2 regions of the Mesorhizobium sp. M7A.F.Ca.US.011.01.1.1 genome follow, and region 1 is predicted to be linked to the other one. Evidence: riboswitches for the same ligand, from Rfam matches in the RefSeq annotation. Region 1 holds a riboswitch; the other holds the start of a gene.
What was found. Region 1 has a riboswitch for glycine ahead of gcvT (glycine cleavage system aminomethyltransferase GcvT). Riboswitches for the same ligand answer to the same signal wherever they lie in the genome.

Region 1 (15,283 bases):
ACAGCCATTCGGGACGGCAATGCGCATATTGATCTTGGGCGGCGGCGTGGTCGGGATCACCACGGCCTATCAGCTGCAAAAGGACGGCCACGCCGTCACCGTTCTCGAGCAGGCACCGCAGGTGGCCGAGGGTGCAAGCTGGGCAAACGCCGGCATGATCGCGCCCGGCCACTCCTTCGTCTGGTCGTCGCCGGCCGCTCCCAAGATCCTGCTGAAGTCGCTGTTCCTGAAAGACCAGGCGCTTCGTTTCAAACTCTCCGCCGACCCGCATCTCTACACCTGGTCGCTGCGCTTCCTCATGCAATGCACGGCCGCCAAAGCGCGCCGCAACACTCTGCTCAAACATCGGCTTGCGGTCCATTCCCAATCGGTCCTGCAGGCGGTCGTCAGGGAAGAGGCGATCCAGTACGACAGGACGTCGGCCGGCATTCTTTACTTCCACCGCAGCCGTCAGGCGCTCGACAAGGGCATCGCCAACATGCGCCTGCTGGAAGCCGACGGCCAGGAGATCCGCATCGTCGACGCGCAGGAGATCGTTGACCGCGAACCGGCGCTGGCGTCGTCGCGCGGCAGCATCGCCGGCGGTATATTGTGTCCGACCGACGAAACCGGCGACGCCGCCAAGTTCACGCGCGCGCTGGCGGCCATCGTCGAAACGAGGGGCGGCAAGATCCTGACAGGCACCAAGATCGTCGGAATCGAGCGCAGGAACGACGCGATCACCCGGGTCGTCACCGACAAGGGGGAGGTCTTGGCCGACGCCTACGTTCTGTGCCTGGGCGCGGAAAGCCCGATCCTGGCCCGCAAGATCGGACTTGGTCTGCCGATCTATCCCGTCAAGGGATACTCCCTGACCATTCCCATCGTGGATCAGGCACTGGCTCCAAAGGTTCCCGTTATCGACGAGCATAATCTCGTTGCCATCACGCCGATGGGCGATCGCATCCGCGTCACCGCCACCGCGGAGTTCGCAGGCTATGATCGCAGTCACAAGCCCTCGGATTTCACCTTCATGAAGCGCGTCACGCAGGACCTGTTCCCGCGCGGCATCGCCTATGATCGCGGCGAAATGCGGGCTTGCCTGAGGCCCATGACGCCCGACAACCTGCCGATCCTCGGCCTGCGCGACATCCGAAACCTGTGGCTGAACACCGGGCACGGCCATATCGGCTGGACGATGGCGCATGGATCGGCCCGTATCATCGCCGATCTGATCGCCGGCCGGACCGCGCCGGTCGCCCTCGACGGTATCCTTCCCACACAGGCGCGGTTCACCGAACCAAGCGCCGCAAAGGCTTGACGACGCCATGCTCCGACCCGCCAGGCAAAGCAACCGGGACAACAGCGCGGCGGTGGCATCCAAGCCGATCAAGACCGGCCCGCGTGTCTATGAAGAAATCCGTCGCATGGCGATGGACTATCGCTTCAAGCCGAACGAGCGCATCAACGAAGTGGCGCTTGCCGCCAGGCTGAATGTCAGCCGCAGCCCGATCCGGGAGGCGCTCCAGCGATTGGTCACAGAAGAACTCATCACTTTCCAGACCAATCGCGGCTTCTTTTGCCGGGGCTTCGATGTCGACGAGATCGTCAATCTTTCCGACGTGCGGGCGGTGCTCGAGGAGCGCTCCGTCAGGCTGGCGGTCCAGCGCGCGACCAATGAAGAGCTCGCCGCGCTCGTCGACTGGTGGACGCTCACCATGGCGCGCGCCGACTCGTTTTCCAGCGCCGAGCTGACCGCCAGGGACGAGGAGTTTCACATCCGCATCGCCAGGCTGTCAGGCAATCCCGAACTGGCGCGCATGCTCGAAGGCATCAACACGCGCATCCATTTCGTTCGCAAAATCGAAGTGGAGAAGCACCGGCGGCTGTCGACGACCTACACCGAACACAGCGAAATCGCCCGCGCCATGGTAGCCCGCGATGCCGACAGGGCAGCCAGGCTCATGGATGACCACATCGCCATCAGTGTCGCCGATGCCATGTCGACCGTTCGGGAAGGGCTGGCACGGATATACATCGACGTCGACCAGATCTAATCGGGCAACCCCAGCTTTGACCGAGGCAACCCCCTACCACTCAGGCAACCTTGTCGAGCAGCGGCCTCAGCGCCGGATGGATTTCCGGTGAGGCGTGCTTGATCAGGGTCAACAGCGCGCGTTCGTTCTCGTAAAGAGGCCTGTCGACGCCGATATGTTCGATCAGCCAGCCGGCTTCGCCGGCATCGATCGTCTCGGCGCGGCGGGCCAGAGCCTCGGCCGCCCTGTTCCTGGCTTCCCACTCGGCCTCGATGTCGCCCGGGGACCGATAGGCTTCCATGATGCCGGCAAGGCCGCCAGAGATCATGCGGCTGAAGAAGCCGCCGATTTCCGGATCGGCATGCTCGAGGAAGGCATCACGGCGCAGCGCCACATCGCGCGTCGGTGCTTCGTAGCCGGCCGAGCACATGACGAAATTGGCGATCGCCTTGACGAACAGCTCGTTCCAGGACGGATCGTTGTGCCCCTGAGCAGTGCACTCGTTGATCTTGAACAGCACCTCGGCCTCGGCGCGCGTGATGGCGATGTTGCCGTCGCCGCCATGGGCATGGAGGATCCGGCGCAGCAGCTCGACCTCCGCCTGTGCGATGAGGCCGGGAGCCAGCGTGCCGCCGAGCATCAGCGGCCCCTTGCCGTCAATGACGGCATGCGCCACCTGCTCCAGCGCATAGACGCAAAGCTGGCTCGGCGACGATCTTGCCTGTTCCAGCACATGCACCAGCAATTCGAGCTCGGTCCGGCTGTCGACCATGCCATCGCGCGAGATCGTGCGGATCAGCCAGTCGGCATTGTCCTGCGAGATATAGCCCGACGGCTTTTCCTGGTGGACGATATAGTCGGTAACCGCCTCGACGAAGAAGGGCGGCCATTCCTCGCATTTGTCCTTCGCCGTTGCATCGAGCGCAAACAGCGCCTCGGCCTCGCCGCGCGTCACGACGCCATCGCCGAACACTTCATGGCGCAACATCGCCACGTCCTCCGCGGCGATGCGGCTTTTCGAGGTCAGCCCGGCCACCGGCGCGCTCATGATCAATTCGCCCATTTGTCGTCCCCGTCCGCCGTCGCCAAGCGCCGGCCCCAAGCGTCATACAAGCCAACATATCAGCAGTGTCTTGAAAAACCGGCAGACGGCGTGGTTAGCGAAGACTTGTCGGCCAACGCAGGTCGCCCAAAAACGTGCCGCGGTTTTGAAGAATGGCATGCACGCGCTTTAGATGTCGCTGACAGGTGACAAGCCGTCGCGCGCGAGCTATGGATGGCGCGTCGAGGACTCAGGGTCTGAGTCCTACCTGTTTGCGGGAGAGAACAGCGAGAGCTGTCGCCGAAGGGGAAATCGCCCGAAATCTCTCAGGCAAAAGAACCGTAGACGGGAAAGACACTCTGGAAAGTCGGGGCTTGCCCCCGCGCCGAAGGTGTAAGCGCCGCTGACAGAGCTCCGGCTGCGCGAGTCTCTCAGGCTTCAGACAGAGGGGCACGGACTGGTCGCCATTCGCGGCCGATTGCGTGCGACTCTGGAGACGACATGACGGGCGACGATACAAGACACCTACCCCTCGAAGACATCCATGTGGCCGCCGGTGCGCGTTTTGGCGCTTTTGCCGGCTGGTCGATGCCGCTGACCTATCCGGCGGGCGTCATGAAGGAACATCTTCACACCCGCGAACAGGCCGGCCTGTTCGACATCTCGCATATGAAGCTGTTCGAAGTCAGCGGGCCGGAGGCGGTTGCGCTGCTCAACCGCGCTTGCCCCTTGGATGCAGGCGCACTCCAAATCTCACAGTCCAAACTGTCCTTTTTCCTCAACGAGGCAGGCGGCATTCTGGACGACCTGATCGTCACCAGACTTGGCGATAGCAGGTTCATGGTGGTCGCCAACGCAGGCAACGCCGTCGCCGACGAAAAGCATTTGCGTGCACTTGCCGCGGATTTCGACGCCAGGGTCGAGCCGCTCGACCGCGTCTTCCTGGCCATCCAGGGTCCTGAAGCCTGGGCTGCTCTTTCCCGCGCCGGCATCGAGACCGGCTCGCTGCTGTTCATGCATGGGGTCGAACCGCGCAAGAACTGGTTCATGAGCCGCTCCGGCTATACCGGCGAGGACGGTTTCGAAATCGGCCTGCCGGAGGCCGATGCGCGCGACCTCGTCGCGAAGCTGCTCGGCGATGAACGCGTGCTGTGGATCGGGCTGGCCGCCCGCGACAGTCTGCGGCTGGAGGCCGGGCTCTGCCTGCATGGCCAGGACATCACGCCGGAGACCGATCCGGCCAGCGCCGCGTTGATGTGGGCGATTCCAAAGGACATCCGCGCTTCCGGCGCTTTCATCGGCGCCGATGCGCTCCGCGCCGCGGTGGAACGAGGACCCGCGCAAAAGCGCGTCGGCCTGAAGCCGGAAGGCCGCCAGCCGGTGCGCGCCGGTGCTGCGCTCTTTGACGCCGACGGCAATCCCGCCGGCCATGTCACATCGGGCGGCTTCGGCCCCTCGGCCGGCCATCCGGTCGCCATGGGCTATGTCTCGACACCTCTGGCAAAGCCGGGAACGCGGGTCTTCGCCGATGTTCGCGGCACGAAAATCTCGGTCGATATCAGCTCCCTGCCCTTCACACCGCATCGCTACCGCAAAGGATGATCTCAATGGCAACGACCTACTTCACATCAGATCACGAATGGCTCCGCGTCGAGGGCGGCGTCGCCACTGTCGGCATCACCGATTACGCGCAGGAGCAGCTCGGCGACCTCGTCTTCGTCGAACTGCCGGAGACCGGAAAGAAATTGACCAAGGGGGACACCGCCGTCGTGGTCGAATCCGTCAAGGCGGCATCCGATGTCTATGCGCCGGTCGATGGCGAGATCATCGAAGCCAACGGCGCGCTGTCGTCGGATCCGTCGCTGGTCAACTCGGCGGCAACCGGGGCCGGCTGGCTGTGGAAGATGAAGCTCGCCGACGAGGGCCAGCTCGCGGCTCTCATGGATGAGGCCGCCTACAAAGCTCATATCGGCTGATATCAGGACGTATTGACATGACCGCAGCACTCACTCCCTTCTCGGCCCGCCATATCGGTCCTGATATCAACGATGTCAGAGCCATGCTTGCCGTGATCGGCGTTCCGTCCGTCGAGACGCTGATCAGCCAGGCCGTGCCGCAGTCGATCCGCCTCGACTTGCCGCTGACCCTGCCCGCACCGGCCAGCGAAGCGGAAGCGCTGGCCGAATTGTCGGCGACCATGGCCAAGAATACGGTGCTGAAGAGCTTCATCGGCGCCGGCTATCACGGCGTCCATGTGCCGCCGGTGATCCAGCGCAACCTGTTCGAGAATCCGGCCTGGTATACGGCCTACACGCCCTATCAGGCCGAGATCAGCCAGGGCAGGCTCGAGATGCTGTTCAACTTCCAGACGCTGGTCACTGAATTGACTGGTCTGCCGGTGGCATCGGCATCGCTGCTCGACGAGGCGACGGCGGTGGCTGAAGCTGTCGGCATCGCCTTGCGCCACCACCGCGACAAGCGCACCAAGATCGCATTTGCCGGCACGCCGCATCCGCAGACGCTGGACGTGGTGCGCACCCGCGCCGAGCCGCTCGGCATCGAGATCAATGGCGAGACGATCGACGACAACACCGCCGCTTTGCTCGTCTCCTGGCCGGATACGTTTGGTGTCTATGGCGACCACAAGGCAGCGATCGACAAGGCCCGCGCCACGGGCGCCATCGTCGTGTTCATCGCCGACCCGCTCGGCCTGACGCTGACCGATGCGCCGGCCAAGCTTGGTGCCGACATTGCCGTCGGCCCAATGCAGCGTTTTGGCGTGCCGATGGGCTTTGGCGGGCCGCACGCCGCCTATTGCGCCGTCTCCGACAAGTTGACGCGGCTGATGCCCGGCCGCCTTGTCGGCCAATCCACCGACAGCAAGGGCCGGCCCGGCTACCGGCTTGCCTTGCAGACACGCGAGCAGCACATCCGCCGCGACAAGGCGACCTCCAACATCTGCACCGCGCAGGCGCTGCTCGCCAACATGGCGACCGCTTACGCCATCTGGCACGGCCCCGCCGGGCTGCAGGCGATTGCCGGGCGCATCCACGCGCTCGCCAACCGCCTGGCAAGCGGCCTGAAGGCGGCCGGTGCGTCGGCGCTCGGCACCAGCCGCTTCGACACGGTGACGGTAGAGGCGAAGGGCAAGGCCGCGCAGATTGCCGCGGCCGCCGAAGAGACCGGCCGGCTGCTGCGCGTCATCGACGCCGACCATGTCGGCATCAGCTTCGATGAGACCTCGACCGATGCCGATCTCGATGCGATCGCGGCCCTGTTCGGCGCCAAGGCCGCTCCCTCGGCCGACAGCACTGTGCCCGGCAAGCCGCGCGGCAAGGAGTTTCTGACCCAGCCGGTCTTCCACGAAAACAAGTCGGAAACCGAGATGATGCGCTTGCTGCGCCGGCTGGCCGACAAGGACCTGGCGCTCGACCGCAGCATGATCCCGCTCGGATCCTGCACCATGAAGCTCAACGCGGCGGCCGAAATGATGCCGGTGAGCTGGCCAAGCATCGCCAATTTGCATCCCTTCGCACCGGCCGCGCACTCGGCCGGTTACCGCGCCATGATCGGCGAGCTGGAAGGCTGGCTGTCGGAAATCACCGGCTTCGATGCGGTCAGCCTGCAGCCCAATGCCGGCAGCCAGGGCGAATATGCCGGCCTGCTCGCCATCCGCGCCTATCACCGCTCGCGCGGCGAAGGCCATCGCACCGTCTGCCTGATCCCCTCCTCCGCTCATGGCACCAATCCGGCAAGTGCTGCGATGGCCGGCATGAGCGTTGTCGTCGTGCGCTGCCTGGAGGACGGCAATATCGACATGGACGATATGAGAGCCAAGGCCAACGAGCATTCCAAGAATCTCGCGGCGCTGATGTTCACCTATCCCTCGACGCACGGCGTCTATGAAGAAGGCGCCCGCCACCTCTGCGCCCTCATTCATGAGCATGGCGGCCAGGTCTATTTCGACGGCGCCAACCTCAACGCGCTGGTCGCCCTTGCCCGCCCTGCCGATATCGGCGCCGACGTCTGTCATATGAACCTGCACAAGACCTTCTGCATCCCGCATGGCGGCGGCGGGCCCGGCATCGGCCCGATCGGCGTCAAGGCGCATCTGGAGCCCTATCTGCCGGGACATGTCACCGAGGGTTCTGCGCACGCCGTGTCGGCCGCACCGTTCGGCAGCGCCTCGATCCTGCCGATCACCTGGATGTATATCCGCATGATGGGCGCCGCCGGACTGAAGCAGGCGACGGAGACCGCCATCATCTCGGCCAACTACGTGGCGACACGGCTCGCACCGCACTTCCCGCTGCTCTACAAGGGCCGGCACGATCGTATCGCGCATGAATGCATCCTCGACACCCGTGTGCTCAAGGAGAGCGCCGGCATCAGCGTCGATGATATCGCCAAGCGCCTGATCGACTACGGCTTCCACGCGCCGACCATGTCGTTCCCGGTCGCCGGCACGCTGATGGTCGAGCCTACCGAATCCGAGCCCAAGCGCGAGCTCGACCGCTTCTGCGAGGCGATGATCGCCATCGCAGGCGAAGCGGCGAAAGTCGCCAGGGGCGAATGGCCTTTGGCCGACAATCCGCTGGTCAACGCGCCGCACACGGCCGCCGAGGCACTGGCCGGCCAGTGGACCCATCCCTACTCGCGCCTGGAGGCGGCCTATCCCGCCGGCGACGCCGACACGGCGGCCAAGTACTGGCCGCCGGTGTCGCGCATCGACAATGTCGCCGGCGATCGCAACCTGGTCTGCTCGTGCCCACCCCTGTCGGACTATCTGGGCGCGGCGGAATAGCAGAGCATGATCCCGAAAAGTGGACACCGGTTTTTCGGAAAAGATCATGCTCAAACAAACAATTAGAGCCCATCCCGATCCCATCGGGATGGAACAGGCTCTAAGCGGAGCGCAAGGCGGGCTTTACCGGGTCGGCCTTGCCTGGTGCCGTCCGACCGATGACGCAATTTCGTCCGGCGCGTTTGGCGGCATAGAGCGCCGCGTCCGCCTCGGCGAGCACGTTGTCCAGGCTGCTGCCGCTTGCCTCGCCGTAGCCGATGCCGCCGCTGACCGTGCTGCGCAACTTGCCGAGCTGGGTGGGGACGATTTCGGTGCCGAACGCCACGCCGATCTTGCTGGCGAGATCGTAGGCCTTTTCATCCGTCATCCGCGACATGACGATTGCGAACTCTTCGCCGCCCAGGCGAAAGGCGTCGACGCCGGTCCTGGCATATCGCTTGATGACGGCGGCAAAGCGGCACAGGACCTGATCCCCTACCGGGTGACCGTAGACATCGTTCGTCCGCTTGAAGTGGTCGAGGTCGAACATGACGATGGACATGAACGGACCGAAACTCCGTTCGCCGTAGAGTGACGTCAATGCCCGGCGGTTCAGCAACCCTGTCAGCGGATCGGTCATGGTCTCGGCCTTGAGTTCGATTTGCGCCTGCAGATGATGGAGGGAGAGCGTCAACGCTCCGAGCCCGGTCATGCAGGCGACCGCCACGACGGAATTCAATCGTTCGGCCCAGTTGTCGGGCGCGACCGCGAGCGTCCATTGCCCCTTGGTCAGTAGAACCACGCCGCAAAGCGCAAACGACACAGCGCAGGTGCCGCTCAGAAACGAAACCACCAGCAGGATCCGGCGATCGTGACTGCCATTGATCCAGAACATGGCGCCGATCGCCGACAGCAGCGCCGTCACCGTGGCGTAGGTGACGATGAAGCCGACACCGTCAAGCCCCAGGAAGGTCACGGCGGCACAGACAGCCATGGCGGCAAGCGCCGGTGCAACGGCGCGTCTGTGGCCGGGCACGCCCAGATATTGCATGGCCGACACGCAGAGGATCAGGAACCCCAGGCTGAGCAGCGCAAGCACGATCTGGCAGAGCAGCGGATCGGGATCCTTGGTGTATCGCCAGAACAGGATCACATGCGCGACCAGCACCAGGATGCCGCACGCCACCGTCAGCACGAAGCCTGCCTTGGGCGCGGTGAACCAGATCGCAAACATGGTGACGCTGAGGCAGATGCCCGACAGCGCGGCTGCGAGCAGGAGCGAACTGAAGTCCAGCATATCGGGCAAGGGCCTCTCGAGCGTCGGCGGTTGCGCTGCATTCTAGGTTAGCGGCAGCCCTCAGATACGGGTTTTCAGCCGATCGTTCGACCAACCTGCGGATAAGGTTTACAAAGCGTCGATGCCACGTGTCCCGAAACCGGACCCATGGATGCGAGATCAACCCTTGTTCAAGAGAGCAAGGTTGGCGTTGACGACGGTGGGATCGGCCATGCCGGCCTTCGCTTCGAGGAGCAGCGCCTTGGCCTTCTTGCGATTGCCGCGCAGCAGTTGCGAATAACCCATATTGTTGACGATCTGCGGCTTGCGGCCGGCGACTTTCAAAAGCTGGCTGTAGGCACGGTCGGCGAAGTCGAAGCGGCCGAGCTCGTCATAGGAAGCGGCGAGCCCCATCCAGGCCTCCGCATTGTCGGCCTTCAACTCGACGGCCTTGCGAAAGTGCTTTTCGGCGAGGCCGTAATTGGCGTCGCGAAACTGCGCCTTGCCTTGCGCCAGATCGGTGGTGTCGATGTTCTTTGCCGCCGGTTGGATGGCGGTGGTCTTGGTGGTGTCGACGCCGCCCGTCGTACAGCCAGACATCATCAAGACGGCCGCCATCGCGGCCATTGCCGTGAAGTTATTGTGACGCATGCCCCTGCCTCATCGCCCGATTTGCCGGGTCGTTCTTCAGGAAACACATTACATCCGAGGCGATTAAACTTCGGTGCCGAAACGCCGCTAAAATTTGGTTTCGAGCACACCAGCCATTAACCACGAAGGCTTTCACGGCTCCAAGGCTTTGAGCCCCTCGGGAACCTGGTAGCGACTGCCGTCATAGCGCAGCCGGTAGGTGCGCTTCAAGGACTTGCCGGGATGGGACTGGCACTCGCCATTCTCGTCGACGGACGGATTATCCGTATCCGCCCGCTCGGCCACGGTGATGTCGTTATAGCCGTGGTGGACCGTCGGGCTCATCGCCAGGCTGACCTGGCTCGACTGAAAGGATCCCGCGCAATTGGCGTCGCCTTCGCCGCCAAAGCCGGCCACGACGAGGCCGTCGAGCACCACGCGCAGGGCATCGCCGGCGAGCGCATAGAGCCGCAGGTCGGTTTCCCTGAAGGGGTTGGGCTGCGAATGGTTTGCCATTTCGATGCGCAGGCCGAAGGCGCTGACATTGGGCGCCAGCCTATAGCGGCCGGTATCGAATTCGATCTTGCGGATGGCTATGGCATCGTCGGTGATCAGTCCGGGCTGGAGCAAACGCTGGCGCACCTGCAGGCTGTTCTTGTCGACGACCAGAAGCTCGATATCGCCAACATGCCCGTCGTCGCTGGATCGGGCGCTGTCGGTCAGCGGCACTGCGACCAACAGCAGGTCGTCATGGGCAGGCCAGACCTTGCAGACCAGGACAAACGGCGTATCGCCATCCGCCAGGGCGATGCTGATATGGGGTTCAAGTGTGAACGAGGCGCCGTCCGCGCTCTTTCGAGCCTTGGGATAGGCCTGCTGCACCAAGGCGGCAGCATCGCCGCAATCGTCGGCCGCAGCCCAGGTGGGCCACAAGCTGGCCGCGGCGAGGCCGAGGAAGAGAATACGCAACAGCATTCGCATGGACTTCTCACGTCGCAGGGGCCGAGTTCTGGCAGAATAAGGGTTGTTGGTCCCTCGCTAGGACTTTGGTGGGGCGCTCGCTAGTGCGCCGCCGTCATTTTGACGATAATCGGGATGATCGCAATCATCAGCACCACCGGCAGGATGCAGACCGTTACCGGCACCGACATCTTGGCCGGCAGGGCGTGCGCCTTTTCCTCGGCCAGCGACATGCGCTTGTGGCGCATTTCGTCGGAAAAGACGCGTAGCGCCCCCGACAGGCTGGTGCCGAGTTCCTTGGACTGTTGCAGCAGCGTGGCGAAGGAACGCACCTCGTCCAGGCTGAGGCGGTCGGCGAGCGCCTTCAGCGCGTCGTCGAGGCTGCGCCCTGCCCTCAGCTCCAGCGACACAAGCTGCAGGTTCTGGCTGAGCGCGGGATAAGTCTTGGCGAGCTCCTTCGAGACGCGCTCGATGCCGGCCTCCATACTCATGCCGGCGTCCGAGCAGACGATCATCAGATCCATGAAATCGGGAAAACCGTTGCGGTATTCGCGCCTCTTTTCCCGCACCTTCTGGGTCAGCACCAGCCCCGGCAGGAAGTAACCCGCCGCTCCCGACAGGATAACGAATGTCCAACGGCTGGCCATCGTCGCGTCCGGACTGGCCATCCACTGGTTGAGTACAAAGACAGCGATTGCCGTGCCGATCATCGCGGTGAACCGGACAAGGAAAAACATGCCGACGGCGCGGGGCTCCATGTAGCCCGCCTGGATGAGCTTCATGCGCAGCCGGGCGACATTTTCCGGATCGCTCTTGGCGTAGAATTCCTGCGCCCGCTTCACCGCCTTCTCGCGCACGACACCCGCGTTCTTCTTCTGCACGGGCTCCGGTTTTGCGGCCACGGAACCGTCGCCGACCTTGAGCCGACGCATGACCTCGTTGCGGTCGCCCTTCGCCGTCACCATCGGCCAGGCAACCGCCCCTGCGCCCATGGCCAGCAGCAGGATGGCCACCGGCATCAACGAGGTCGGCGCAAGCGAGGCGAGGAATTCGATGAAGCCCTGCATGTCAGAACCGGAAATTCGACATTTTGAACATCATCAGATTGCCCAGCATCAGCCAGGTGATCGAGCCGCCAATCAGGTACCAAGTCTTCGGCTCGCCCCAGACATCGCGGTAGAAGCCCGGCATCAGCGCCATGATGGCGGCAAACAGCAGCGCCGGTATCGCCGTCAGGATGTAGGCCGACATGCGGCCTTCGGTCGAAATGGCGCGCACCTTGCGGCGCAGCTTCCCGCGCTCGCGGATCGTCAGCGCCAGGCCATCAAGGATTTCGCGCAGATTGCCGCCCGAACTGCTCTGGATCGAAACGGCGGTTATGAACAGCGGCAGGTCCTCATGGCCGACCCGTTCGAATAGCGAGTTCAACGCCGAAACCAGATCCGATCCGTAGGTCACTTCATCGGCGATGACGCCGAACTCGGTGCCGATCGGGTCGGGCATCTCGCGCGCGACCATGGCGATCGCCACCGGCACTGGATGGCCGGCCTTCAGGCCACGCGTGATCAGTTCCAATGCCTCCGGCAACTGCATGCCGAACCGCTTCAGCCGGCGCTTCCGCTTGAAACGCAGCGCCATCACCGGCAGCACCGGCACAAGCACCACAAACAGCACAAGCCCCATTAGCGGCGGCAAGCCATACCAGATGGCGACCAGACCAGCGGCGAATGCCACGCCGCAGGTGATCATCAGGAATTTCGACAGCGGCATGATCATGCCCGACTGGGTTCGCAGAGCGCGGAACCGATCCGGCGAAAACAGCGGCGTACCTGCATCAAGGCCCCGCTCCTTGCGCAACTGGACGAGCACCTGCTCCTGGCTGATCTTGTTTTCCTGCAGCTTCATGCGCCGGTTGATGGCGGTGCGCTTGTCGCTGCGGCCGGCATAAAGCAGGTAGCAGGCCTCGGCGATCAGGATGCCGGTCAGCGCTGCCGCGGCATAGACGACATAGATCGCGCTCATTCCATCGAACACTTGGCTACTCCTGAGGCCGGCCGGGTTCGAAATATCGTCCGGGAAACTCGATGCCCATGGCGCGCAGATCCTCAAGGAAGCGCGGCCGGATGCCGGTCGCCTCGTAGTGGCCGAGAATCCTGCCGTCGGCCTCCATGCCGGTGCGCACGAAGCGGAAGATCTCCTGCATCTGGATGACATCGCCTTCCATGCCGGTCACCTCGGCGACACTGGTCACCTTGCGCTTGCCGTCGGACAGGCGCGTCAGCTGGACGATCAGGTCGAGCGCGCTGGCGATCTGGCTGCGGATCGACTGCACCGTCATCGGCATGCCGGTCATGCCAAGCATCTGCTCGAGCCGCGAAATGGCGTCGCGCGGCGTGTTGGCATGGATAGTCGCCATCGACCCTTCGTGGCCGGTGTTCATTGCCTGCAGCATGTCGAAGGCCTCCTCGCCGCGGCACTCGCCGAGGATGACGCGGTCGGGGCGCATGCGCAGTGCGTTCTTGACCAGGTCGCGCTGTTTCAGTTCGCCATGGCCTTCGATGTTGGCAGGCCGCGTCTCCATACGCGCGACATGCGGCTGCTGCAGCTGGAGTTCGGCCGCGTCCTCGATGGTGATCAGCCGCTCGTCTTCCGGAATGAAGGCCGACAGCGCATTGAGCATGGTCGTCTTGCCGGTGCCGGTACCGCCAGAAATGATCGTCGTCTTGCGGGCGTGCACGGCCGCCGCCAGCACTTCGGCCATGTTCTGGGTGATGGCGCCGAATTCGACCAGTTTGTGCAGGCCGAGCTTGTTCTTGGAGAACTTGCGGATCGACACCAGCGGCCCATCGACCGCAACCGGGCGGATGGCCGCGTTGAAGCGCGAGCCGTCCAGCATGCGGGCATCGACCATCGGCTGCGATTCGTCGACGCGGCGACCGACCGCGGCGACGATCTTGTTGACGATGCGCAGGAGATGCGCCTCGTCCTTGAACGGAATGTGTACCGGCTGCAGCTTGCCCTTCTTTTCGACAAAGCAGTTCATGTGGCCATTGATCAGGATGTCGTTGATGTCGGGGTCCTTGAGCAGCGGCTCGAGCGGACCGAGGCCGACCATCTCGTCGACGATGTCGTCGACCAGCGCGTCAAGCTCGACGGTGTTGATCGCCATCCGCTCCTGCTTGGTCTTTTCCGAAACGAAATCATGCACTTGCCGGCGCATCTCATCCTTCGGCAAACGCTCCAGCGCGACAAGATTGATCTCTTCGAGCAGCAGCCGGTGGATACGCACGCGCGCATCGAGCACCTTGTTGGCATTTTTTGCCGGCGCTGTGTCCGGCTTTGCCGGCAAAGCCTTTCGGCTGGTTGGAATGACGACGGCATGATGGGCGACCGGCGTCGTCTCAGGCGCGCGCTGCGGACGCGCATCTCGGTTCTGCAGGGCGGAGAAGCGGCTGGTCATCCGGCTTTCCTCTTCAGCAATCCACGGCCCATACCAAACAGCGAGCGCGATTTCGCTCGGGTTGGGACCGCCTCCTCCGGCAGGATGATCTTCTTCAGGTCGTTGATGACATTGGCGTTCGGGTCGATCTCGTGCAACGGCACGCCGCGATCGACCGCTTCGCGCACCAGCCGGTAGTTGTTGGCGATGCCGCCGACGAAATGCTCGCCGAGAATTTCCTGGACGTCCGCCTGCTTGATGCCGTTGTCGAACATCTTCTGTTCGAAACGATTGACGATAACGTTCGGCTTCACTTCCTTGCCGGCAGTCTCGTAGACCGCCTGGATCAGCCGCTGCGTGTGGCGCAGGCACGGCACCGTCATTTCCGCGACGATGTAGAGCTTGTTGGAACCGAGCAGCACGGTTTCCGTCCATGGAAACCAGGTGCGTGGCATGTCGATGACGACATTGTCGAAATAGGCCGAAACGAGGTCCAGCATGCGCACCACGACATCGGTCTTGAACGAGCGCATCTCTGCTGGATGCGCCGGTGCCGCCAGCACGCACAGCCCGCTGGCATGCTTGGACAGCATCACGTCGAGCAGTTGCCGGTCGAGACGCTCGGGCTGGTTCTCGATCTCGGTGATGTCGAAACGCGGTTCGAGGTCGAGATATTCGGCACAGGCACCCTGCTGGAAATTGAGGTCGACGACGCAGGTCGAGGCGCCGCGCGTCACCGAGTGATGCAGCTGGAAAGCGGTCTGCAGCGCCAGCGTGGTGGTGCCGACGCCGCCCGCGGCAGGCATGAAGGTGTAGATCTGCGACTCGCTGTTTTCCTCCCGCCCGGGTCCCTGCAGCGCCCGCACCACGGAGCGCACCAGATCGGCGGTGGTGATCGGCTTGACCAGGAAATCCGCGACCTTGAGCTGCACGAGAATACGCACCGCGGCCGCGTTGAACTCCTGGGTGACGACAACGACCGGAACCTTGTCCTCCAGCCGGCGCATGATGCGCTGCAGCGACTCGACCTCCTCCAGCCTTGCCGCATCCATGTCGACGATGATGGCGCCGAAGTCGGCTTCCTGGATCTCGCCGCGCAACTCGGTAACGTTCTTCTCCACTGTCGAGAGCTGTATGA
Region 2 (7,434 bases), on a different contig from region 1:
AGCCGAAGAACTGAAGCGGGTCCGCGATGGGCTCGCAGGAGCAGGTGATATGTTCGCCCACCCAGACCTCAGCAAAACCGAGTCTGTCTGCAAGAATGACGGCTTCGCGGTCCTGCTTGAGAAGTTCAGTGAAGTTGCGCCGCTGGTCGTGCAGCGGCATCATGAAAAGACCGAGGTCCATCAGTAGTTCTCCTCTATATAAGGTCGGACGACCCGACCCTTCGCCAGTACAGCAGCAAGCGCCATGCCAAGTTTGAAAATCTTTTTTTTTCAATTAGTTGTGGAGGTAGCGTCGTTTGCCTCCGTTTCGTCTCAACAGCTGTTCGAACGTCTCTGATTTGAGACTCTGAGACGCTCGGCGTGAGACGGCTATATGAGACTCCTGAAACGACAGAGCCCCCCGAAGCGGACTCCGAGGGGCTCGTGAGAATTGATGCGACGCTTCAGGCGCTCTTTTTGATGCGATCGGCTTTGCTGTTGGAAACCTGCTCCGCGACAAGCGCGGCCGTAGCGCACGAGAGCGTCCAACCTAGATGGCCGTGCCCAGTGTTGTAGAAGACTCCTGCTCGATTTCCGGAGCCGACTCTCGGTAGCATGTTGGGCATCATCGGTCGGAGGCCGCTCCATGACACGACTCGTTGCGTCGAGACCTCCGGGAACAGCCGCCGAACCCAGTCCACGAGCGGCGCGATCCGGTCCGCACGAATGTCGCGGTTCATCCCATTGAACTCCGCGGTCCCGGCGACGCGGAAACGGTCCGCGCCGAGGCGGCTGGTTACGATCTTGGCCCTGTCGTCAAGCAAGCTCACCCATGGCGCGCCGTTGACGCTCCGTTCGTCGTCGAGGTGGACCGTGATGGAGTAGCCCTTGACCGGATAGATGTTCACCCGGTCGCCGAGCATGGAAGCGAACCTCCTGCTGCCGACGCCAGCGCAAACGACCACTGCGTCCGCTTCCAGCGTCTGTATCGTCTCGATCCCACCCTCTGGCTCACGCCAGACAATACGTACTCCTTTATCCGCCTTGACGTCGATTACCTCCGCGTCGAAAATCATTCTGGCCCCAAGGCGAGCGCACGCCTTAGCCAGTCCGCTCGTGAATTTGTGGATGTCGCCGGTGGAATCCGAGGGCGTGAAGAAACCTCCGTGGAAATCACCGCGAATATTCGGTTCAATGTTTTGGATTTCAGAAGGCGTTGCCGGACGGCGATCAAGGCCGCCCTTGGTGAGCAGAGCATTGACGGCTTCGGCGTGCCGGAAGCTCGCCTTGTCGTAATAGACGTGGAGGATGCCTCGACGCTCAAGGTCAAAGTCGATCTTCTCCCTCTCGGCGATCTCGAACAGGTGCTGGCGTGCGGTGATCGCCAACTTCGCCGTGTCGATGGTGTTCTGTTCATATTTGGGGATTTTGCCTGCGAATTCGGTGATCCAGGAGTATTTGTGCCAGTCCGGGGAGGGGTTCATTAGGAGTGGCGCGTCCTTGATGAACATCCACTTGATTCCTTTGGCAACAGTGCCCCAGTTGTTCCATACCTCGGCATTGCTCGCCGAGAGTTGCCCGCCATTGGCGTAGGATGTCTCCATCGCGGGATAGCGATGGCGATCGATGACCGTGACTTGATGACCCTTTCGCAAGAGGGCGTAGGCGGTGGTGATTCCGGTAATTCCGGCACCCAAGACGACGATGTGGGGCATTTACGGCTCCGATTGGTTCCAGGACGTTGCCAGTCCCAAGCCCCCAATCTGTCAGCTTACCTGAGAGCTTATCCCCCAGTAGGAGGGGTCCCCTTCGGTGGGCACCGAGGTGCCTCTCTCCAGATCGATCGTGATGTCTTGCAGTCCTTTTGCCTGAGAGTTTCCTGGGGGGTTGCTCCTTCGGCGCGTCGGCTGGGCGACGTCTCTCCTGCAAGACCAGCGAACCATGCAACGATATCCGAGAAAATGCCGTCCGCAAGCCCCTTGGCAACAATTTTTTGTGCTTGGCATAAATCTTGCTTGTTGACCGTCAACGGGAGGGCCTGATGCAGAGACCAAGCATTTACGTCGAGAACAAGCTTCCCGAGACGTCCCCTTATCACGTGTCGTCCGATGCAGTCAGGCGGGCTCTTGCGGCAAGATCGCTGGACGCCGAGGTGATCGTTCGACCAGAAGCCGATCCAGATTTAGAAGCCCTCAAGGCCGCGACCTACTTCGTGGGTTCCGGCTTCGACACCGCACGCCTCAAGGAACATGCCTCCAACGTGAAGCTCGTCCACTGCACGAGCGCGGGAGTCGAGAAATACCTTCCGATCGATTGGCTGACGCCGGGTACCATGTTCACAAACAGCAGCGGAGTCCATGCGCGGAAAGGCGGCGTCTTCGGCGCAATGGCGATCCTGATGGCGCTGGAGGAGGTGCCGAGGCATGCCTACAACCAAAGACGTCACTTGTGGGAAGCAAGGCTCACCACTGGAGTAAGTGGAAAGACAGTTGTCTTCGTCGGGACAGGCGCTCTGGGCTCTGCGATCGCAGCGCAGGTAAAGCCGTTCGGCGTAATGCTCATCGGCATCAGCCGAAGTGGCGGTGCAGTAGACTCGTTTGACCAGGTCTTTGGCCGATCGGAACTCCAGACCGTCCTGCCGAAGGCGGACTGCCTGGTACTGGCGTGTCCGCTCACTGCCGAGACCCGCAACATGATCTCGGACGAGGAACTGGGTTTGCTCAAGCCGAGAGCGAGCGTGTTCAACATCGCACGGTCTGGCGTGATGGATTACGCGGCACTTGCTCGGGCGCTCAGAAGCGGTCACCTCAGCTGTGCCATCCTCGATGTTTTTGACCGGGAACCCTTGCCCTCAGACGACGTCCTTTGGGACGTGCCGAACCTCACGATCTTTCCGCATGTCTCGTGCGACGATCACGACGGTTACATCGACCGTTGCCTGGGCGTTTTCGCGGAGAATTTCGCCCGCCACCAAGACGGGGAACCGCTGTTGAACGTGGTTGATCCCGCTTCTGAATACTAATGATTGGAGAATGGAATGCCGAACTTCGTTGACACTGTTGCCATCAGCCATTGCGGCGCGCTGCGGGCTTTGACCTCAGCGGTCGAGCACGCCACTAAGATGGGCGTTCCTCAATGCGTGGTCGTCGTGGATGCCAGCGGCGAGACGATTGCCAGCGTGCGCATGGACAAGGCCAAATACCTCAGCATGCACACAGCTAGAGCCAAGGCCCGAACCGCGGCGTCCATCAATGGGCCTACGGGGAACATGGCGGTAGAGTTCGGCGTTGCGGCCGGAATCGCCTCGAACGGTGGTGTTACGCATTTGCCAGGCGGGCTTCCCATCCGCTTTGGGGGGCTTCTCGCCGGAGCTATCGGCGTGGGGTCGGGAACGGGTGACCAGGATTTCGAAATCGGTCGCGCAGCACTGACAGCGATCGGGGCCGATGAAGCATGACGCCGGGCATGCACGAAATCTTCAGGTCGATGGTGACTGCATGCGAAATGGCTAAGCGGGTGAGCAAGCTGTCTTGCGCGGTGTTGGCCGGTCAAGACGCGATCGGCGAAAGTCGGAACGTGCTGCCTGGATCAAGTCCGCTGAACCCAGGCTCGCAAGTGCTCAACAACGCGAGCTCGAAAATCTCCTAGGTGAGTTTGCTTCTCGATTTCGTCGGAAGGTGGCTCAAACTCCTCGATGTGAGTTTCCTGGCCTCCACCTGGGGTGCCGATCGTTGTGAATAGTTCATGCATGACATGCTTCAGTCTCCATCGGAGCGAACGGAGGGTAGGGGGCATGAGTCGAGTTTTGGCGAAAGTCTCGACGATCACAGCAAAGACATTGGATTGGTGGGGCCGACGAAGGCTCCCCTACGTCAGCCGCGAGATCGCGAGAAACACTTGGGATCGCGACCGCGATCCTGGCTGCGAGGGCTCGGACTATTCCCGCGACCTTTGGCTTCACATGTAAATTTCAAACCAAGGCATCGGAAGAAAATGGCAAACAAAGACAGCGCTTGGCTGACCATCAACGACGCTCTTCATCGTTTCCTCGTTTCGGAAGCGTTGCCTGGCACAGGCATTGAGCCAGCACGCTTTTTCCAGGCTTTCTCGGAAATCGTTCACGACCTCGCCCCAAGGAACGAGGTCATGCTCGCCAGGCGCGACGATCTTCAGGCCAAGATCGATCATTGGCATCGCGCACATCCGGGCAATACTTCGTCAAGCGCTTACCAGGAGTTCTTGCGCGAGATCGGCTACATCGTCTCGGAAGGCGCCAATTTCCTCGTCGCAAACGACGAATGTCGATCCCGAGATCGCTACGATAGCGGGACCGCAACTGGTGGTCCCGGTGATGAACGCCCGATATGCACTGAACGCGGCGAACGCCCGCTGGGGCTCTCTCTACGACGCGCTCTACGGCACCGATGCGATCGCCAGCAACGTCAGGGCAAAAGCGACCGCGTCCTACGATCCTGAGCGCGGACAACTGGTCATTGAATGGGCACGCGAGTTCCTCGACCGGTCGACGCCGCTGTCGGGCGCCAGTTGGAAGGCCCTGACTTCTTTGAGAGTGGCCGACGGTGCTCTTATCCTCGAGACAGAGGGCGGTTCAAGCCGTCTCGCCGACCGGAGCCAGTTCGTCGGCTATCGCGATAACGGCGACAGGAAGCTCGAGATTCTACTCAGGAACAACGGACTGCTTCTCACGGTCCTCGTCAATCCGGCAAGCGAAATCGGGAGGTCGGACCGCGCGGGAATTTCCGATATCCGCCTCGAATCGGCGATTACCACCATCATGGACTGCGAAGATTCCGTCGCTGCAGTCGATTCCGCGGACAAGGTCGCCGTTTACCGAAACTGGCTCGGATTGATGAAGGGCGACCTGTCTGAGCAAGTCATGAAAGGCGGAGAGACCTTTGCCCGTACGCTGAATGCGGACCAAGAATACCGCACGCCCGAGGGCGGCAAGATCAGCGTCAAGGGCCGATCCTTGATGCTCGTCCGCAACGTCGGCCATCTGATGACAAATCCGGCGATCCGCGACGGGCGAGGCAAGGATGTGCCCGAAGGCATTATGGACGCGATGATTACTGCCCTTATCGCCCTGCATGACGTCGGAGTGAGCGGCCGTAGGCAGAACTCCAGAGAGGGCTCTATCTACGTGGTCAAGCCCAAGATGCACGGACCAGAGGAGGTCGCGTTCGCGGACGAGCTCCTCAGCCGCGTGGAGGACGCGCTCGGACTTCCGCCAAATACTATCAAGATGGGGATCATGGACGAGGAACGCCGCACGACGGTCAACCTCAAGGAATGCATTCGGGCCGCCAAGGACCGCGTTGTGTTCATTAACACGGGGTTCCTGGACCGAACTGGCGACGAAATACACACCTCGATGGAAGCCGGACCGATGCTTCGGAAGGGCGACATGAAGCAAGCGGCGTGGCTTGCGGCGTACGAAAACTGGAACGTGGACACCGGTTTGGCTTGTGGCCTATCCGGTCGCGCGCAGATCGGCAAGGGAATGTGGCCCATGCCCGATCTCATGGCCGCCATGCTCGAGCAGAAGATCGCCCATCCCCGGGCAGGCGCGAGTACCGCATGGGTACCTTCGCCGCCGGCTGCGACACTTCATGCCACCCACTATCACAGCGTCGACGTCGCGGCGGTTCAGGAGAGTCTGAGGTCGCGAACCCGGGCGAAACTGGAGGACATCCTGACGATCCCGATCGCCATCCTCCCAAACTGGTCCCCGGCCGAAATCCAGCGCGAGATTGACAACAATTGCCAAGGAATACTTGGCTACGTCGTTCGCTGGATCGACCAAGGTGTGGGTTGCTCGAAGGTTCCTGACATCAACGACGTGGGCCTGATGGAGGACCGCGCAACGCTCCGGATTTCCGCCCAGCACATGGCGAACTGGATCTGCCATGGCGTCGTCTCGAGGCAACAGGTGATCGATACGATGCGGAAAATGGCAGCCGTGGTCGACGGTCAGAATGCGGGCGATCCGGCCTACAAAACCATGACTTCCGATTTGGACTCGTCGATCGCCTTCCGAGCAGCTCTCGATCTCGTGTTGGAAGGAAGGGAGCAGCGGAACGGGTACACCGAACCCTTGCTCCACCGCTATCGTGCCGAGAAGAAGGTGGCCCTTGCTAAAAGCGCCCCCGCGAGAGCCAGCGCGGGGTAATCGAAGGCTTTAAAACGGGAGAGGCCGCGTAGGCGGCCCCTCTAGCGTGTTGACGTTCTAGCGACAAATTGTATTGCTTGAGCTTGCGATGAGGTCGCCGGCTCATTCCGAGCAACTGCCCGCACGCGACGACCTTCCTCCACATTGCTCGATCACGCGGGACATCTCGTCGCGTTCTGCGGATTGCGCCGCGATCTTATGAGGCGACAGGGGTCTCAGCGCCGAAACCGCTCGTGGACGGGCGGGCAGCGGACGCCTGAACCCGGCCGGATCGGCCGCATCCATCGCAAGGACTTGGGAGGGCGGATCAGGACCGGGAGTTTGCAGCATCAGGTCCTCGACCTCGATGGTGCGGTTGTCGGCGAGCTTGGCCGCCCTCGTAATGACGTTCCTTATTTTAGTTCTCGGATGTTCTTGGGCCACGTATGCCGAAGCAGGGCTTCTTTTGCGCGGGCACTGATGGTCAGGGGCATTCCGTCCGATACCTGCCCCACGAGCGTGCCGATGATGAACTCGGGATCGCAGCGCTCCCTGCGCCTGTGAGCCGACATCGCTAATGCTCTGCCTATCGTTGCTGCCAGCGGCTAGCAAAGTGGGATACCCGGCGTACGGGTATTCATCCCAGCGTGGCGCTGCCACGATGCCATCAGACCCGAACTCTGTCCTCGAGGGAGACCTTGTAGCGCTCGACATGGAATCGAGACGTCCGGCTGTCCATATCGATGTCGGTGAAGTTGCAGGGTCATTCAACACGTTCTACCCCGGCGTGCATCTCCTCGTTCAAAGTCGAGACAAATTGTAAAGGCCCCTTGGATCGCAATGGAGAACAGTCTCATCCATGCATTACAGCCGTCTCAGTCTCAGGACCGAGATCGCTAGGTGAAACTCTATAACCAGTTGATCTGATTGATAATTCTGAATGGCATGGAAATTGCGCGTCTCTCGGTAGTCCGCCCGGGTGTCGGCAATGGGCACCTGCCGCTGGAAATGTCTTACATTTAAATGTATAACGACCTTACATTTGATTTGACAGATAATTGGATGGCGCCTAGCTCTTTCGCTCAGAACAAAACGGAGGTAATGAGCATGAAACTAAGTCGTCGTTCTTTCATTGCGTCTGCGGCCGGTGCGGCCGTGGTTCCACTGGTCGGGGCAGGGCGGGCCTTGGCTCAGAGTGCATCGGGCTCGCTTACTTTGGCGAGCTATGGCGGGGGCTATCAAGACTCCCAGAACGAAGCGCTCGTTGCGCCGTTCCTCAAACAGCA

Region 2: linked by a shared signal. The riboswitch ahead of EOA13_RS35800 (D-amino acid dehydrogenase) and the one ahead of gcvT (glycine cleavage system aminomethyltransferase GcvT) in region 1 are both predicted to bind glycine.

Annotation. Positions count from the first base shown of each region.
Region 1 is NZ_RZRT01000060.1:5,138-20,420, forward strand. Features, by position in the region: gene EOA13_RS30935 (Asp/Glu racemase) at 1-8, opposite strand, end outside; gene EOA13_RS30940 (D-amino acid dehydrogenase) at 20-1,300, shown strand; gene EOA13_RS30945 (GntR family transcriptional regulator) at 1,308-2,036, shown strand; gene EOA13_RS30950 (hypothetical protein) at 2,077-3,078, opposite strand; glycine riboswitch at 3,323-3,409, shown strand; gene gcvT (glycine cleavage system aminomethyltransferase GcvT) at 3,559-4,659, shown strand; gene gcvH (glycine cleavage system protein GcvH) at 4,665-5,033, shown strand; gene gcvP (aminomethyl-transferring glycine dehydrogenase) at 5,051-7,861, shown strand; gene EOA13_RS30970 (GGDEF domain-containing protein) at 7,962-9,137, opposite strand; gene EOA13_RS30975 (hypothetical protein) at 9,297-9,767, opposite strand; gene EOA13_RS30980 (hypothetical protein) at 9,900-10,727, opposite strand; gene EOA13_RS30985 (type II secretion system F family protein) at 10,808-11,773, opposite strand; gene EOA13_RS30990 (type II secretion system F family protein) at 11,775-12,740, opposite strand; gene EOA13_RS30995 (CpaF family protein) at 12,745-14,166, opposite strand; gene EOA13_RS31000 (response regulator) at 14,163-15,283, opposite strand, start outside.
Region 2 is NZ_RZRT01000107.1:23-7,456, forward strand. Features, by position in the region: partial or broken gene EOA13_RS35795 (LLM class flavin-dependent oxidoreductase) at 1-181, opposite strand, end outside; gene EOA13_RS35800 (D-amino acid dehydrogenase) at 444-1,694, opposite strand; glycine riboswitch at 1,826-1,915, opposite strand; gene EOA13_RS35805 (D-2-hydroxyacid dehydrogenase) at 2,021-3,001, shown strand; gene EOA13_RS35810 (heme-binding protein) at 3,017-3,436, shown strand; partial or broken gene EOA13_RS35815 (malate synthase G) at 3,973-6,169, shown strand; gene EOA13_RS35820 (ABC transporter substrate-binding protein) at 7,250-7,434, shown strand, end outside.